DNA from 3 places in the Streptomyces sichuanensis genome. Region 2 is predicted to be linked to each of the others. Evidence: riboswitches for the same ligand, from Rfam matches in the RefSeq annotation. Region 2 holds a riboswitch; each other region holds the start of a gene.

Region 1 (5,791 bases), on a different contig from region 2:
GTCGAAAGAATGTGCAGGGTCAGCGGTGGCCGTCGGAGCCGTCCACGCCGTCGAAGAGGTTGCTGTACCAGGGGCGGTCGGCGGCGCCCTCGTCCCTGCGCGGCCGGTTCGTGCCGCTGCCGTCCACCACGGTGTAGCCGGTCTCGCCGGGGCGCACGAAGTGCAGGTGCTCGCGCGCCTGCTGCTCCACGTACGCGGGGTCCTCCAGCCGGGCCTTCTCGTCGCGCAGCCGCTGGACCTGCTCGCGCGCCTGTTCGGTGCGGTGCCGCTGCTCGGCGATGTCCGAACGCTGGGTGACCCACTGGCGCATGGGGTAGGCGAGGGCGACGACGAGGGAGCAGACGACGAGGGCGAGCAGCGCCGCACGGCCGGTGAGCCGGCTGCGCCGCGGGGGTCCGGCGCGGTAGACCCGGGCCGCCGCGGGCCCCTGCACCAGCGCCGTGCCCAGCGCCTTGAGCCTGGTCGCGGTGGAGAACCGGTCCGCGCCCACGTCGCCTCCCCTGATGAGTCCGCTACGAACGTACGTCCCCGGACACGGTACGGGACCGCGGCCGGGGACGTACGGCGACTGGCGAGAAGGTCAGCCCTTGAGGCTCAGCCGTGGAGCTCGGCCCTCGGGGCTCAGCCCTTGAAGCGCGGGAAGGCGCTGCGGCCGGCGTAGACCGCGGCGTCGTCGAGGATCTCCTCGATGCGCAGCAGCTGGTTGTACTTGGCGACGCGGTCCGAGCGGGCCGGGGCGCCGGTCTTGATCTGACCGCAGTTCACGGCGACGGCGAGGTCGGCGATGGTGACGTCCTCGGTCTCACCGGAGCGGTGGGACATCATGCACTTGAAGCCGTTGCGCTGGGCCATCTCGACGGCGTCGAGGGTCTCGGTCAGCGAACCGATCTGGTTCACCTTGACGAGCAGGGCGTTGGCGGAGCCCTCCTCGATGCCGCGGGCCAGGCGCTCGGGGTTGGTGACGAACAGGTCGTCGCCGACGATCTGGACCTTGTCGCCGAGCTTCTCGGTGATGGTGTTCCAGCCGGCCCAGTCGTCCTCGAACAGCGGGTCCTCGATGGAGACCAGCGGGTACGCCTCGACGAGCTCGGCGTAGTACTCCGTCATCTCGGCGGCGGAGCGGTCCTTGCCCTCGAAGGTGTAGACGCCGTCCTTGTAGAACTCGGAGGCGGCGACGTCGAGCGCGAGCGCGATGTCCTGGCCGGGGGTGTAGCCGGCCTCCTTGATGGCCTCAAGGATGAGGTCGAGGGCCGCGCGGTTGGACTCCAGGTTCGGGGCGAAGCCGCCCTCGTCGCCGAGACCGGTGGACAGGCCCTTGGTCTTCAGCACCTTCTTGAGGGTGTGGTAGACCTCGGCGCCCCAGCGCAGGGCCTCGGAGAAGGACTCCGCACCGATCGGCGCGATCATGAACTCCTGGATGTCCACGTTGGAGTCGGCGTGCGAGCCGCCGTTCAGGATGTTCATCATCGGAACGGGCAGCAGGTGCGCGTTCGGGCCGCCCAGGTAGCGGAACAGCGGCAGGTCGGACGCCTCGGAGGCGGCGTGCGCGACGGCGAGGGAGACGCCCAGGATGGCGTTGGCGCCGAGCGAGCCCTTGTTGTCGGTGGCGTCCAGGTCGAACATGGCCTGGTCGATCAGGCGCTGCTCGGTGGCGTCGTAGCCGACCAGCTCCGGGCCGATCTGCTCGATGACGGCGAGCACGGCCTTCTCGACACCCTTGCCCAGGTAGCGGTTCGGGTCACCGTCGCGGAGCTCGATGGCCTCGAAGGCGCCGGTGGAGGCGCCGGACGGCACGGCGGCACGGCCCGTGGAGCCGTCGTCGAGGCCGACCTCGACCTCGACCGTGGGGTTGCCTCGCGAGTCGAGGATCTCGCGAGCTACGACGACGTCGATGGACGGCACGAGGGTCTCCTTCGTGTGTGCTGGAGTTCTGCAGCACGAGCCTAACGGGCGCCGGAGGCTGCGCCCGCCCTTGGACCGTTCCGCGGACCGAAAATTGGCACAAAAGCTGAAAGCACGGGACGAATCGCCGGTGTGTTCGCTCAACGGGGAACGGAACGCACGGACAAACGCCGGAGCCCCGCTCCGATGCGGCTCGGGGGGAAGGCGCATCGGAGCGGGGCGGTCCCGCGGACGAGCGGAGACGCTCAGCAGGTGATCAGCTGAGGTGCAGCTTCTGACCGGGGAAGATCAGGTCCGCGTTGTCGATGATGTCCTTGTTGCGCTCGTACAGCTTCTGCCAGCCGCCGTCGACCTTCTTGGCGTCGGCGATCGAGCCGAGGGTGTCGCCCTGCTTGACCTCGTACTCGCCGTTGCCCTGCTTGACGGTCATCGGGGCGGGGGCCGGGGCGGCGTGCTTCGGAGCGGCCTGCTTCCGGGCCGGGGCGGCGCTCTCGGCGTCCGCACCCTGCTGGGCCGGCTTGGCGTGCTTCGGCGCCGCGGGGCGCTCGGCGCGGTCGGCGTGGCTCTTGCCGGAGACCGCGCCGCGCTCGCCGGTGGTGGACTTCTTCGAGGTGGTGGACTTCGAGGAGCCGGAGCCGGACACGTCGACGTTGGCCTTCGGGCCGCCGGCGGTCAGACCGCCCGCACCCGCGCAGCCCCAGGCGCCGGGGCCCTGCATGGCGAGGAGCCGCTCGGCGACGGCGATCTGCTGGGCCTTGGTGGCCTGGTGCGGGTACGAGGCGTACTTGCCGCCGCCCGCGGCGTCCCAGGAGGACTTCGAGAACTGCAGGCCGCCGTAGTAGCCGTTACCGGTGTTGATGGACCAGTTCCCGCTGGACTCGCACTGGGCGACCTTGTCCCAGGTGGAGACGGAGGCTGCGTTGGCGGAGGTAGCGACCATCAGCGGGGCTGCCACGGCGACGCCGGTGACGCCGGCGAGCGTGACGATGCGGACGGCCTTGGACGGACGACGGTGCTTGCCCTTGGACATAAGTCGGTTTCCTCACCGACGCCTACGAGGTGAGCTGTCGGGTTCGGGCTGTGAGTTTGCCCGGCCCGGTCCGCTTGCGCGATCCGGGCTTCACCCCAAGCCGTCCCGCCCCTGCGGCCAGTTGGCCGTCGGTCCGGTCCGGCGCCTTACCTTGGTTCCCCCGCTCCTGCCAACGGCGCTTGCGCGACGACTCCCCCGGCCGTCGGCAGGATTCGGCGTGACGACCGTGGTGCTCGCGATGGCGAGCGGTGACGACGTTAAACACAGGCGGCCGACGGGTTCAAACCCCACTTTTCAGCCACAGTTGCCGGAAGTTACCTGCAGGAACCTCTTGTTTCCGCAGGTGAGAGGGTGTTTGCACGGAACGGACGGGCGCCGTCCAGGCCGAAGTCAACGAGACCCATGTCTCACTTTCGACTGGAACGGACATTCGCCCCGAACCCCCCGACTATTTACGGATATCGAGCCGCTGACCAGGCTGGATGAGATCCGGATCGGATCCGACTGTTTTTTCGTTCTTCTGATAGAGCGTCTGCCATCCACCGTCGACCGCGTGCTCCTGCGCGATGACTGACAGGTTGTCACCGGGCCGCACGGTGTAATCGCCGGCGGCGGGCACGCCCGTACGGCCGGCGTCACGCGAGGGACGGTCGGTGGCGTCCGGGCGGTCCGGCTCGGCGCGGTGCTTGCCGCTGCCGGGCTCCCCGGCCGCGTCGCCGGGCTTCTGCGAGGTGTCGGGCGCGGGCTCGGCGGGAGTGCCGGACGGGGTCCCCGAGGGCGTGCCGGAGGGGGTGCCCGAGGGCGTGCCGGCGGGCGTGGTGGGCCCGTTGGAGGGCTCGGCCGAGGGGTCCTTGCGGTGCTTGCCGTCCGCCTCGCCCGGGGTGCCGGTCGCGGGCGCCGACGGGTCGGTGGCCGGGGAGGGCGTGCCGGGCGTCTGCGACTTCTCCGGCGCGGGCGTGGATCCGGGGGCCGGGGCGGACGGCTTGGGCGTCTCGTGCTCCGGCGCGGCGGGGGTGGTGCGCCCGGGCGCGGGCTTCTCGGTGGTCTCCGGCTCGGGCGTCAGGACCCGGCCGGGGTTCACGTCCGGCGCCGGGGAGCCCTTGGAGAGGCCGGAGCTGACGGCGCAACTGCGCCAGGCGTCGGGGCCCTGGGACGCCAGGATCCGCTCGGCGACGGCGATCTGCTGGGACCTGCTGGCCAGGTCGGGGCGGGGGGCGTAGGAGATACCGCCGTTCTGCTCCCACATCTCCTGCGTGAGCTGGAGCCCGCCGAAGAATCCGTTGCCGGAGTTGGCGCTCCACACCCGTCCGCTCTCGCACTGGGCGACCTTGTCCCAGGTGCCGGTGTCCGCGGCGTTGGCTCCGGTGGCCGCCATGAGCGGCATCGCGATTCCTGCCCCCGTCACCCCCGCCGCGAGCACGATGGCGGGTATCTGACGGGGGCGTCGATGTCTACCGTTGGCGAAACGCATGTGATGGCCTTTCGGGTGGCGGCTGATGTGGTCGTCGAACATAGCGACGGGTCCGGGCCCTCACAAGCCGGATGTAGCCGAGGTCACGCGAAGGTCACGACGGGTGATGCGGTGTCATGCGGGGTTCGTCGGCGGGGTGAATTCGACGGGCAGAGTGCGCAATCCACGCATAATGAGCCCCCCGCGCCAGCGCAGTTCCTCCGGATCGACGGCCAGGCGCAGGTCGGGGAGCCGGCGCAGCAGGGTGGCCAGCGCGGCCTGTCCCTCCAGCCGCGCCAGGGGCGCGCCGAGGCAGTAGTGGATGCCGTGTCCGTAGCCGAGGTGCTGGTTGTCGCGCCGGGTCAGGTCGAGCGTGTCCGGGCCGGAGAACCGCTCGGGGTCGCGGTTCGCGGCGGCGAGGACGACCAGCACGGGGTCGCCCTCGGCGATGCGCCGGCCGCCGATGACCAGGTCCTGCGTGGCGAACCGCCAGGTGGCGAGCTCCACCGGCCCGTCGTAGCGCAGCAGCTCCTCGACGCCGGTCGCCAGCAGGGACTCGTCGCCGTCGTGCAGGGCGCGCTGGAGGCGCTCGCGCTGCCCCGGGTTGCGCAGCAGGGCGTAGGTTCCGTTACCGATCAGGTTCACAGTTGTTTCAAAACCGGCGAACAAGAGGATGAAGGCCATGGCGGCGGCCTCGTCCTCGGTGAGGTGCTCGCCATGGTCACTCGCCCTGATCAGTCCCGAGATGAGGTCTTCTGCCCCTTCTTCCCGCAGGGCCCCCCGCTTCCGGCGGATCAGTTCCGTGAGGTAGCCCCGCATCTTCTTCACCGAGCGGGCCACGCCCCCGCGCGGTCCGCCGCCGTGGCGGATCATCATCCCGGCCCAGTCCCGGAAGTCGTCCTGGTCCTCGGCGGGGACGCCGAGCATGTCGCAGATGGCGTAGATGGGGAGCGGGAAGGCGAACTCGTGGATGAGGTCGGCCTCGCCCCTGGCGGCGAAGGCGTCGATGAGCTGGTCGGTGAGCTCCTGCACGCGGGGCGCGAACTCCGCGACCCGGCGCGGGGTGAACGCCTTGGAGACCAGCCGGCGCAGCCGGGTGTGGTCCGGGGGGTCGATGTTGAGCAGATGCGTCATGAGGTTGGCGCTGCGCTCGCCCGGGATGCCGACCTTGCCCTTGCCGTGGGCGCTCTCGGAGTGGTGCACGGGGTTCTTCGACAACCGCTGGTCGGCGAGCGCCTGCCGGGCGTCGGCGTAGCGGGTGACCAGCCATGCCTCCACGCCGCTGGGCAGGGCGGTGCGGTGCACCGGGGAGTGCTCGCGCAGCCAGGCGTAGGCCGGGTACGGATCGGCGGCGAATTCCCAGGTGAACAGGGGTGGGGCGGGGGGCGTACGGTTCTCGTGCACGCCCC
Region 2 (5,791 bases):
CCCGTCATCTCGGCGATCTTGGCGTTGGCGCCCTGCACGTAGCCGAACTCCCGGATCGGTACCCGGCGGGCCCCGGTGAACAGGCCGCCCGAGACGACCTCCACCGGCAGCTCGGGCCGGCGGCGGGCGACCTCGGCCAGGGTGGCCGAGAAGCCGTGGGACCAGCCGCAGTAGGCGTCGAAGACGTAGACGAGCTGCATGGGGGATGCCTCCAGGGGCGGTGGTGCGGTGCCCGTCGGCACGGGCGGTTCATCTGCTCCAACAGTATCTGCTGCGTCAGACATTCCCGCGCGCCGCCCGGGATTCCTCACCGCAGCCGCGGCAGCGCGTCCCTGGCCGCGTGGCTGAGGGTCTTCAGGTCCTCCGCGAACCGCTCGCGGTGGTCCTCCGGCAGCGGCTCCAGGAAGAAGCGCCGGATGTTCTCCACGTGGATCCGTGCCGCCCGCACCACCGTCTCCTCGCCCCGGGGCGTCAGCCGCACCAGCCGTCCCCGCCGGTCGTCGGGGTCGGCGTCCCGGACCACCAGTCCCACCGCCTCCATCCGGTCCACGAGCCGGGTGACCCCGCCGGTGCTCAGCACGCGCTCCTGGGCGATCGCCCGCATCGGCAGTCCCGCGTCTCCCGCCCGGCCCAGGATCAGCAGCACCTCGAACATCAGGTGGCTGATCCCGCACTCCTCCTCGATCGCCCGGCCCAGGATGTACTCCAGCCGGTTCGCGGCCCCCTGCAGCCGCCCGAACGCCAGCACGAGGCCGTCGTTCGCCGCCTGCTCCGCCGTCGCGATCTCCGCTTCCCCTGCCACCTGGCCCCTCTCACCGCGCCTCGGCGCGCATGCGCCACCCCCGGAGCCTACGAGGAGAACGGCCGCACCGGCCGCACCCCCCGGGCCGTCGCCGCCGGAGCGCCGCCGGCGGGCACACAGGCGAAAGGGTGGTCACCCGATGGCGGGAAGGGTCGGGGCGGAAGGCAGAATCGGAGGGTGTCCAGACGAACGAGCCCACGCCGGCAGCCGGCGATCACCGCCACCTCACCGTGCCCCTGCGGGCTCGGCGCACCGTACGGGGAGTGCTGCGGCAGCCTCCACCAGGGCCGGGCGGCGGCGCCCACGGCCGAGCGGCTGATGCGCTCGCGCTACAGCGCCTTCGTGGTCCGCGACGCCGCCTATCTGCTGCGGACCTGGCACTCCACGACGCGGCCGCCCGGGCTGGACTTCGATCCCGGCATCACCTGGACGGGTCTCGACGTCCTGGGTGCCACGGGCGGCAGCGCCTTCCACCAGGAGGGCACGGTGGAGTTCCGCGCCCACTACAGGGTGGGAGGGGAGGCGGACAGCCAGCACGAGCTCAGCCGCTTCGTCCGCGAGGACGGACTGTGGGTGTACGTGGACGCGGTCGGCTGACCGGACCGGCGGACCGCCCCGGACGAGGGCGGGCCCGGCCCCCCTTGGCCTCAGACGAGGTCGAAGGGTTCGACGCCGTGGCCCTCCCAGATCCGCCGTGACGCGTCCTCGGGGTACGGGCCCGTTCCGGTCCCCGCGCCCAGGAGCCGGGTGAGCCGCCCGTCGGTGACCCGGTAGGCCGGCCAGCCCGGGTCGCCGTGGGCGGCGAACGACGCCCACGAGCGGCGCATGTCGTCCCCCAGGGCGAGCACGTCCCCGGGCGGCGGCTCGTCCCCGTGGAACAGGCGCGCGGCGGGGGCACTGTAGGTGCCGAACAGCAGCGACACGTCCAGGCCGTGGGCGGCGCCGAGGGCGGCGCCCAGCGCGGGCGCGGGCAGGCACAGCTCGTAGAGGTGGGCCGTGCCGCCGCCGGCGGAGTGGGCGTCGGCGAGGTGCAGCGACGGCATGCGGAACATCACGTCGCTGTAGAGCAGTTCGAAGAGCGCGGCCGGTGAGGCGTCCGGATGGGCGGCGCGGTAGGCCCGTTCGCCGTCGGGTGCGGGGGCCAGGGCGCGCAGCGCCGCCGCGGCGTCCTCGTCGGTGATCTTCTCGGGGTGGCCGGAGAGCACGAGGAAGGGGCGGAACTCGTCCCGGGTGTGACCGACCAGCAGGTCGGTCTCGCTCGCGCGGCCGTCGCGCAGGCTCCGCCACGGCACGTCCGGTACGACGTCACCGTCGACGACCGGGAGGAAGGGGACGCCCGAGCGGGCCAGCCGGCCCCAGCGGTCGGTGCGGGCGGGCAGTTCCCCCATGAGCGGGTCGACGGCGTCGGCCAGGCGTTGCGGGCTCACCGCGGCGAGCCCGGCGGTGGTGGGGGCGGTGCCGAGCCGGGCGGCCAGATCGGCGGTGACCTCCGCCGCCAGGGCGGGCGTCACGTAGAGGCCGGGCACGGACTGGGCGATGGCCCGGCGGAAGAGGCCAGCGGCCCGGGGGGCGGCGAGCAGCGTGGCGATCGAGCCCGCTCCGGCGGACTGTCCGCAGAGGGTGACCCGGTCCGGGTTGCCGCCGAAGCGGGCGATGTTCTGCCGCACCCAGTCGAGGGCGGCGAGCTGGTCGAGCAGGCCGCGGTTGTCCGGGGCCCCCGGGAGGTGGGCGAAGCCTTCGGCGCCCACCCGGTAGTTGAGGGTGACCACAATCAGTCCGCCCTGGCCGGCCAGGAGCGCGGCGTCGTACAGGGGATCGCCCGCGGCCCCGGAGACGTAGGCCCCGCCGGGGATCCACACCAGGACCGGCAGTCCGGAACCGCCGGGGTCCGGGGTCCAGACGTTCAGGGTGAGCCAGTCGGTGCCGGCCGGGTCCCCGGGGATGCGGGCGGGCCCGGACTGCGGTGGTGGCGGCCCGAAGACGAGCGCGTCGCGGACCCCGTCCCAGGGGAGGGGCGGCTGGGGCGCGGCGAAGCGCAGGTTTCCGACGGGGGGCCGGGCATAGGGGACGCCGCGGAAGACGGCGAGGCCCCCGGCGGTCAGTTCTCCGCGCACGACGCCCTGAGCAGTACGTATCTCCATGCCCTTAGCCCTCCCCCGCACCGCGCCATCCCATGTGTGCGGGGACGGCTGTGTGCGGCCCACCGTGTGGCGGCCCCGCCGGGCGGCGGGGCCGTGGAGCGGGGCTACTTGACGCGGCCGTACCAGACGCTGTTGGTCCAGATCTTCTCCAGCCGGACGGAGGTGCCGGGCTTCGGGGCGTGCCAGATCTTGTTGTTACCCGCGTAGATCCCCACGTGGTAGACGTTGCTGCCGCTGTGGAAGAAGACCAGGTCGCCCGCCTGCCGGGAGCCGCCGGACAGGTGCCGGGTGGCGTTGTACTGGCTGGCGGCGGTGCGCGGGAGGGTCTTGCCGGCCTTCTTGAACGAGTAGAGCGTCAGGCCCGAGCAGTCGAACCGGTTGGGGCCCGTGGCGCCGTACTGGTAGGGGGAGCCCTGCTTGCCGGCGGCGACCTTCAGCGCCTGTTCGCCGGCGGTCGCCGCCTGGGCCGCGGGGGCCAGGCCGGGGACGAGGACCGTGGCCGCGAGCGTGGCGGCGGTGACGGCCGACGCGGCGCCGGCCCGGGAAATGAGCGCAGGTATGCGAGGCATCGCAGACATGCCAAAGCCCTTCGGCATCCGCCTACGAAAGATGACCTGTCGGGTTCGGGCTGCGAAGTTGCCCGGCCACGGTGTGGCTTCACCCCAAGAACCACCGCGTTCGTGGTTCGTACTGCTTGGGTCTCCCGCTCCTGCCGATTCGTCGAATCGTTTCCGCACCCGGTGCGGCGGCAGGACTCGGCGTCCGCCCGGGTCGCCCGCCTCGGTGACGGGATCTTGTGTTCGGTGAGAGATCCTGCACCATCAGTCGCTCAAATTCGGGCCCCAAACGGTCATCTGTGAACTTCTTCACTTCAGATGCAAACAGGGAACCGCGGCAGTTCCACGGCCCGCCGCCTGCCGCTAAACCCCTTCCTCCCCGGGCAGTTGGAGCGCGGAACGGCCAACTCCGCGACGTGCGTTCAACACGGCTGCCGCCACGCGTCCAGCTCCAGCTTCTTCTTCATGGAACTGAGCCCCAGCCGCCCGGCCGTGCCGCAGAACTCCCTCGGGGACAGGTCGTATTCGACATGGAAGACCGCTTTGTTCTGTTTCACGAAGGGGGTGAGCTTCTCGCACTCGCCGTACTGGGCGCACTGCTCGTTGACCGCGAAATCGAAGTCGCGCACCAGCTCCGGGATCTGTTCGAGATCGTTCTTCAAACCGATGGCCAGTCCGCGGTCATGAGCGAGTTTGACCAGCATTCGGTTGAAGGCCAGTTGGTCGGCGGCGGTCAGCGAGAAACCGGTGCGGTTGCGGAATCCCTCGGTCAGATCCGGTTCGACCGCGTCGAACCCCTTCTGCCGGCACATGTCGATCCGCGCTGCCATGATCGGCCGCAAGGCGTCGAGACGGCGGATGTCCAGCCATTTCTCGCCGTCCCAGCCCTTGTTGTTCTTCCCGAGCACCGACTTGGGGAATTCAGAATGATCGGGACGGAAGTCCTCCCAGGCCCCGGCATTGATGTAACAGATCACCTTGCGGCCGCGGGCGTGCAGCTCCGCCACCGTCTCCGCCGAGTTCTCGAAGCCGTCGATGTCGTAGACGGGGACGTCGACCGAGGTGTCGACCTTCCCGCCGAGCTGCCACTGCCAGCGCAGGCCCGGCCGGGGCTGCCAGCGGCGCGACGCCGGGGGCGCCGAGCCGTCCGGCGCCGCGCTCATGCGGTCCACCGGACGCTCGTCGCCGCCCGGCGCCTCGTCCGGCGACGAGCCCGAACAGCCCGCGAGCACGAGCGGCAGCACGAGCAGCAGCACGCCCCGGAGCCCCGCCCCGGACGGCCGCCCCGTCACCGGGTGCTCCCCACGGCCCGTTCCCCCGCGCGGGGCACGCTGCACCAGGGGTTGGCCCCCGTGCCCGGAACGGCACAGTGCACCCCGGCCCCCCGGGCCGCGGCGGTCCGCGCGACCTGTGCGGTGCGGTCGGGCGGCACCGCGTGGACGAGGTGGCAGAAGCGGCCCGGCGGATGGTCGGCGGTCCACGCGGGCACACCGGCCCGCCGGTACGCCTCCCACGTCCCCTCGAAGGTGACCAGCAGGTCGGCGAGCGCGGCGTAGCCGGGGGCGGGATGGGTGCCCGGGTTCAGGACGACGCAGCGCGCGCCCAGCAGGCGGGCGGCGGTGGCGAGTCCGCGGTAGCGGGGCAGGGCCGCGGCGTCGGCCGCGGCCTGGTCGAAGAAGACGCCGTCCACGCCGTACCACCGACGGTGCCGGAGGACGTCGGCGGCCACCGCGCGGGGCGGCCGCCGGCCGTAGCCGGTGTCGACGTAGCCCAGCAGCCGCACCCCCGCCCGGCGCAGCCGTCGGGCGACGTCCCGGAAGGCGGGGTCACAGCTGCTGCCGGGGCCGTCCGCCACGTTGAGCACGACCGCGTGCAGGCCGGGGGCGGCCGCCACGAGGGCGGCCCACTCCTCGGGGTGGGTCGCCGGGTGCACGTACAGCGGGACGAGCAGGCGCCCGTCGCCGTCCCACGGCGCGTGCGGTGCGGGGCGCTTCATCGGACGGGCTCCGCGGGGCGGCCGCCGGCCCCGGCCCACAGGTCGGCGAGGGAGTCCTCCAGCCGGTGCCGGGGCGCCCAGTCCAGGGCACGGCCGGCGGCGGTGATGTCGGCCTGCTGCCAGGGGACGGCGGCGGAGCGGGGCGAGCCGTCGCCGTCCTCGTCGATCCGGACGCCGCCGGGCCCGTCGAGGCCGGCGGCGTGCAGCAGCCCCTCGGCGACGGCCCGGACCGGGCGTGCGGTGCCGCTGCCGACGTTGAGGACGCCGGGCAGCGGCCGCGGGGCCGTCACGGCGC
Region 3 (5,791 bases), on a different contig from region 2:
CGCCCACGACGCCAAGCAGCCCCCGCGCGACGGCACCCTGCCGGACACCATCGGCGCGGAGCTGCGCGAGGTCGTCCGCGAGGAGGTGCCCTCCCGCGCCCTGATGGCCGCCTACCGCCTCCCGCACGACGGCACCCGCGAGTCCGACGCCGCCGACCTCGCCCTGACCATCCTCGGCGGGGGCGAGTCCTCCCGCCTCCACAACCGCCTGGTCCGGCACGACCGCACGGCGGTCGCCGCCGGCTTCGGCCTGCTGCGCCTGGCCGGCGCCCCCTCGCTGGGCTGGCTGGACGTCAAGGCGTCCGGCGGCGTCGAGGTGCCCGCCATCGAGGCCGCCGTCGACGAGGAGCTGGCCCGCTTCGCCGTCGAGGGGCCGACCCCGCAGGAGATGGAGCGCGCCCAGGCCCAGCTGGAGCGCGAGTGGCTCGACCGGCTCGCCACCGTCAGCGGCCGGGCCGACGAACTGTGCCGCTTCGCCGTGCTGTTCGGTGACCCCCAGCTGGCCCTGACCGCCGTGCAGCGCGTCCTGGAGGTCACCCCCGAGGAGGTCCAGGCCGTCGCCAAGGCCCGCCTGCACCCCGGCAACCGCGCCGTGCTGGTGTACGAGCCGACCGCCCCGCAGGACAGCGCCGCCGCCGACCAGAACGAGGAAGAGGAGACGGCCAAGTGAGCGACGCCGTGGCCGCGAGCACCCCGCAGATGGAGTTCCACCCCCAGCCCGGCCCCGGCCGGGCCACGCCCTGGGCCTTCCCCGCCCCCGAGCGCAGCCGGCTGGACAACGGCCTCACCGTCCTGCGCTGCCACCGCCCCGGCCAGCAGGTCATCGCCGTGGAGGTGAGCCTGGACGCCCCGCTGGAGGCCGAGCCCGCGGGCCTGGACGGCGTCGCCACGATCATGGCGCGCGCCTTCTCCGAGGGCACCGACAAGCTCAGCGCCGAGGACTTCACCGCCGAGCTGGAGCGCTGCGGCGCCACCCTCGACGCGCACGCGGACCACCCCGCCGTGCGGGTCTCCCTGGAGGTCCCGGCGTCCCGGCTGGCCAAGGCCATGGGCCTGCTCGCCGACGCCCTGCGCGCCCCCGCCTTCCCGGACAACGAGGTCGAGCGCCTCGTGGACAACCGGCTGGACGAGATCCCGCACGAGCTGGCCAACCCCGCCCGCCGCGCGGCCATGGCGCTGGCCGCCGAGATCTTCCCGGCCGACTCCCGGCTCTCCCGCCCCCGCCAGGGCACCGAGGAGACCGTGAAGCGCATCGACGCCGCCGCCGTGCGCGCCTTCTACGAGGCCCACGTGCGTCCCGCCACGGCGACCGTCGTGGTCGTCGGCGACTTCACCGGCATCGACCTCGACGAGGTCCTCGCCGAGACCCTCGGCGCCTGGACGGGCGCGAGCGCCGAGACCCGCCCCGTCCCGGCGGTCAGCGCCGACGACACCGGCCGCGTCGTGATCGTGGACCGCCCCGGCGCCGTCCAGACGCAGCTGCTCATCGGCCGCGTCGGCCCCGACCGGCACGAGCGCGTCTGGCCCGCCCAGGTGCTCGGCACGTACTGCCTCGGCGGCACCCTCACCTCCCGCCTGGACCGCGTCCTGCGCGAGGAGAAGGGCTACACCTACGGCGTGCGCGCCTTCGGCCAGGTGCTGCGCTCGGCTCCGCCGTCCTCCGACGGCGCCGGCACGGGCATGATCGCCATCAGCGGCTCCGTGGACACCCCCAACACCGGCCCGGCGCTGGAGGACCTCTGGACGGTCCTGCGCACCCTGGCGGCCGAGGGCCTGACCGAGGCCGAGCGCGACGTCGCCGTGCAGAACCTCGTCGGCGTCGCCCCGCTGAAGTACGAGACCGCGGCGGCCGTCGCCGGCACCCTCGCCGACCAGGTCGAGCAGTTCCTGCCGGACGACTTCCAGGCGCGGATGTACGAACGCCTCGCGGAGACGGGCACGGTGGAGGCCACCGCGGCCGTCGTGAGCGCGTTCCCGGTCGACCGCATGGTCACCGTGCTCGTCGGTGACGCGGCCGAGATCGCCGAGCCGGTCAAGGCGCTGGGCATCGGCCCGGTGACGGTCATTCCGGCCTGACGTCGTCCCGGGCGTGCCCGGCGTCCCGCCGGCCTGACGCCTGACGGGGGTTCAGCGCGCCGTATTCCCGGCCGTGGCGCCCGATATGGCAGGACAAAGGAGGCGTGTGAGCCCTCAGGGGCTCATGCGCCTCCTTTATGTCCACTTTCATCCAGTGGTTGCATGTTGGTCGTGTGGCGTACGTCATAAAAGCCCCGTTCTGTTTGCCGTTCGAATCTGACGCCGATTAGCGTCAGGGCGGCAGTCCGTCAGATCGGAGCCGCAACCGCGGCCCCGGGCAGCCATCGCCGAGTCCCCGAGACGCCAGTCGAGGGGAGCCGGGGACCCAAACGTCCCTGGGGTGAATCGGGTCCCTCTCACGAGGGAGCCGTAGGAGACCTTCCTGCTCCGAACCCGTCAGCTAACCCGGTAGGCGAGAAGGAAGGAAAGGATCGCCCAGCCATGGGTAAGCACCGTCGTCCGAGCCGAGCCGTGCGTGTCAGCGCCAATGTCGCGGGCATAGCCACCCTCACCGCCGCGGGCGTGGTCGCCGGTGTCGCCGCCCCGGCCTTCGCCGCCTCTGACGACACCCAGCGCCCCGAGGACACCGGTCTGACGCAGGCCGTCGTCATCGGCGACGTCATGGCCGGCAACGTCGACGCCCAGGCGGAGACCCAGCGCAGCGCCGCCGACGAGGCCGCCATCCGCCTCCAGGCCGAGGCCACCGCCAAGCAGAAGGCCGCCGAGGCCAAGCAGCGCGCCGAAGAGGCCAAGCGCAAGATCGAGGAGGAGCGCGCCGCCAAGGAGCGCGCCGCCCGCGACGAGGAGCGCAAGCGCCTCGGCACGTACGTGAGCCCCATCGACGGCTCCTACGTCTCCACCTCCTACAAGGCGTCCAGCGGCCTGTGGTCCTCCGGCAGCCACACCGGCATCGACATCCACGCCGCGACCGGCACCTCGGTGCACGCGGTCGCCGCCGGCACCATCGTCGAGGCCGGCTGGGGCGGCGCGTACGGCAACAACGTCGTCATCAAGCACAACGACGGCACCTACACCCAGTACGCGCACCTCTCCTCGCTCGACGTCTCCGTCGGCCAGACGGTCACCCCGGGCCAGCAGATCGGCCTCTCCGGTGCCACGGGCAACGTCACCGGCCCGCACCTGCACTTCGAGGCCCGCACCGGCGCCACCTACGGCTCCGACATCGACCCGATCGCCTACATGAGCGCGCACGGCGTCAGCCTGTAGCAGCGCCCGCGTCCGCGCGAGCGGCGACAGCCTCACGAAAGGCCCCGGCCCCCACGGCCGGGGCCTTCGCGTTGTGCCCGTTCCCGGTTGGCCAAAAAATATCCATGAAACGACGGACCCGTCGGAAATCCCAAGCGATTGCCATAGAGTCGCTGAACGGGCGTCAATCGGCCGTGCTGCACGGGGGTTGAGTCATTGGTCGGAGGTACACCCATGCGGGGCCGTACGTGAACGGCAATGGCGAGACGGTCCGCGCCGGCGGACGCATTTCCGCGCACGCGGTGTGCACGGCGATCCGCGACGACATCGTCTCCGGCGTTTTCCCGCCGGGCAGCAGGCTCATCGAGGAACTCCTGGCCCGCCGCTACGGGGTCTCCCGTGTCCCGGTGCGCGAGGCGCTGCGCACCCTGGCCTCCGAGGGCTTCGTGACCACCCGGCGGCACGCGGGCGCCTGCGTCGCCGAACCCACCGAGCGGGAGGCCGCCGACCTGCTCGACGTGCGCGCCCTGCTGGAGCCGCTGGGCGCCGCCCGGGCCGCCCAGCGCCGCACGGAGGCCCACCTGAAGGTGCTGCGCGGACTGGTCCGGCTCGGCCAGGAGCGGGCCCGCGCGGGCCGGACCGCGGAGCTGCGCCCGCTGGCCGACTGGTTCGACGAGACCCTCGCCCAGGCGTCGGGCAGCGCCAGCCTCGCGGCGCTCCTCACCCAGCTGCGCCGCAAGATCGCATGGGTGTACGCGGCGGAGCCGCAGGTGCGGCCGCTGGAGAGCTGGGAGGCGTGCGGGGCGCTGGTGGACGCCGTGGCCCGCGGGGACGCCGAGCGCGCGCGGGCCCTGGCGGTCGCCCGGGCCGGCCGTTCCCCCGGGCAATTCCGGCTGCGCCGGCCGGCGGGCGCGGAAACGGTGCCGGCGCCGAAACAATCCGTCAACACGGCGAGCGCCCGTTCTTAACAACCGGCCGCTATTCATGGGGAATAGCGGCGGGGAATTCGTGGCGGTTCCCGGCCGGATGTGAACAGCGGGGCCGCGGTGGCCTTCCGGCCGCCGCGGCCCCGCCGCACGCCCGCTCCCGTGGAGCGGGCGGAAAAGGAAAACAGAGGAAAGACGTCCGGACGGCCGGAGCGTCAGACGGTCTCCGGGAGCTCCTCAAGCCCCTCGGCGACGAGCTTGGCCAGACGGTCGAGCGCGGCCTCGGCACCCTCGGCCTCGGTGGCCAGGACGATCTCCTCGCCACCCTGGGCGCCCAGGCCCAGCACGGCGAGCATGGAGGCGGCGTTGACGGGGTTGCCGTCCGCCTTGGCGATCGTCACGGGGACGCCGGCGGCGGTCGCCGCACGGACGAAGATCGACGCGGGCCGGGCGTGCAGGCCCTCGGCCCAGCCGACGTTTACGCGGCGCTCAACCATGGTGTTGCCCTTCAAGTCGATATTGGTTGTCTAGACCATTGTCGCACGGGGCGCACGATGCCCCGCGCGCCCCCGCCCGGGCCGTCCGGCCCCGTGACCGGGGGCCGGACGCCACCACCGCTTGTCGGTGCCCGGCCTTACGCTGGCCCCATGCAGACGCCGCCCGAGCATGTGTACCCGGCTCACTGGGAAGCCGATGTCGTGCTGCGCGACGGAGGCACCGCGCGGATCCGCCCCATCACGCCCGACGACGCGGAGCGCCTCGTCAGCTTCTACGAACAGGTCTCGGACGAGTCCAAGTACTACCGCTTCTTCGCCCCCTACCCCCGCCTCTCCGACCGGGACGTGCACCGCTTCACCCACCACGACTACGTCGACCGGGTGGGCCTCGCCGCGACCGTCGGAGGCGAGTTCATCGCCACCGTCCGCTACGACCGCATCGACGGCCGCGGCATGTCGGCCTCCGGCGCCGCCGACGAGGCCGAGGTCGCCTTCCTCGTGCAGGACGCCCACCAGGGCCGGGGCGTGGCCTCCGCCCTGCTGGAGCACATCGCGGCCGTCGCCCGCGAGCGCTCCATCCGGCGCTTCGCCGCCGAAGTGCTGCCCGCCAACACGAAGATGATCAAGGTCTTCACGGACGCCGGCTACACCCAGAAGCGCAGCTTCGAGGACGGCATCGTCCGCCTGGAGTTCGACCTCGAACCCACCGACGCCTCGCTCGCCGTCCAGCGCGCCCGCGAGCGGCTCGCGGAGGCCCGCTCGGTGCAGCGGCTCCTCGCCCCCCGCTCGCTCGCCGTCGTCGGCACCGGCCGCGAGCCGGGCGGCCTCGGCCGCACCGTGCTGCGCAACGTCCTGGCGGGCGGCTTCACCGGACGCACCTACGCCGTCAACACCGCCTTCCCCGCGGAGCCTTCCGTCCTGGAGCCCGAGGGCGTCCCCGCCCACCGCTCCGTCCTCACCATCGAGGACCCCGTCGACCTCGCCGTCGTCGCCGTCCCCGCCGAGCACGTCCCCGCCGTCGTCGCCGACTGCGGCGAGCACGGCGTCCAGGGCCTGGTCGTCCTGTCCGCCGGCTACGCCGAGAGC

Evidence for each region. Region 2 has a riboswitch for cyclic di-AMP ahead of LE181_RS29485 (C40 family peptidase). Riboswitches for the same ligand answer to the same signal wherever they lie in the genome.
Region 1: another riboswitch for cyclic di-AMP. It lies ahead of LE181_RS15790 (transglycosylase family protein); the one in region 2 lies ahead of LE181_RS29485 (C40 family peptidase).
Region 3: another riboswitch for cyclic di-AMP. It lies ahead of LE181_RS10380 (M23 family metallopeptidase); the one in region 2 lies ahead of LE181_RS29485 (C40 family peptidase).

What each region holds. Positions count from the first base shown of each region.
Region 1 covers NZ_JAIXMK010000047.1:16,313-22,103, reverse strand. The annotation lists gene LE181_RS15800 (FtsB family cell division protein) at 20-490, opposite strand; gene eno (phosphopyruvate hydratase) at 622-1,902, opposite strand; gene LE181_RS15790 (transglycosylase family protein) at 2,159-2,932, opposite strand; cyclic di-AMP (ydaO/yuaA leader) riboswitch at 2,937-3,160, opposite strand; gene LE181_RS15785 (transglycosylase family protein) at 3,381-4,316, opposite strand; gene LE181_RS15780 (cytochrome P450 family protein) at 4,518-5,786, opposite strand.
Region 2 covers NZ_JAIXMK010000166.1:575-6,365, reverse strand. The annotation lists gene LE181_RS29505 (DsbA family protein) at 1-200, opposite strand, end outside; gene LE181_RS29500 (MarR family winged helix-turn-helix transcriptional regulator) at 308-802, opposite strand; gene LE181_RS29495 (YchJ family protein) at 980-1,399, shown strand; gene LE181_RS29490 (carboxylesterase/lipase family protein) at 1,450-2,943, opposite strand; gene LE181_RS29485 (C40 family peptidase) at 3,048-3,521, opposite strand; cyclic di-AMP (ydaO/yuaA leader) riboswitch at 3,526-3,676, opposite strand; gene LE181_RS29480 (endo alpha-1,4 polygalactosaminidase) at 3,923-4,756, opposite strand; gene LE181_RS29475 (spherulation-specific family 4 protein) at 4,789-5,496, opposite strand; partial or broken gene LE181_RS29470 (NAD-dependent epimerase/dehydratase family protein) at 5,493-5,791, opposite strand, start outside.
Region 3 covers NZ_JAIXMK010000023.1:92,135-97,925, forward strand. The annotation lists gene LE181_RS10370 (M16 family metallopeptidase) at 1-670, shown strand, start outside; gene LE181_RS10375 (M16 family metallopeptidase) at 700-2,076, shown strand; cyclic di-AMP (ydaO/yuaA leader) riboswitch at 2,352-2,505, shown strand; gene LE181_RS10380 (M23 family metallopeptidase) at 2,518-3,303, shown strand; gene LE181_RS10385 (GntR family transcriptional regulator) at 3,531-4,250, shown strand; gene LE181_RS10390 (HPr family phosphocarrier protein) at 4,424-4,705, opposite strand; gene LE181_RS10395 (bifunctional acetate--CoA ligase family protein/GNAT family N-acetyltransferase) at 4,856-5,791, shown strand, end outside.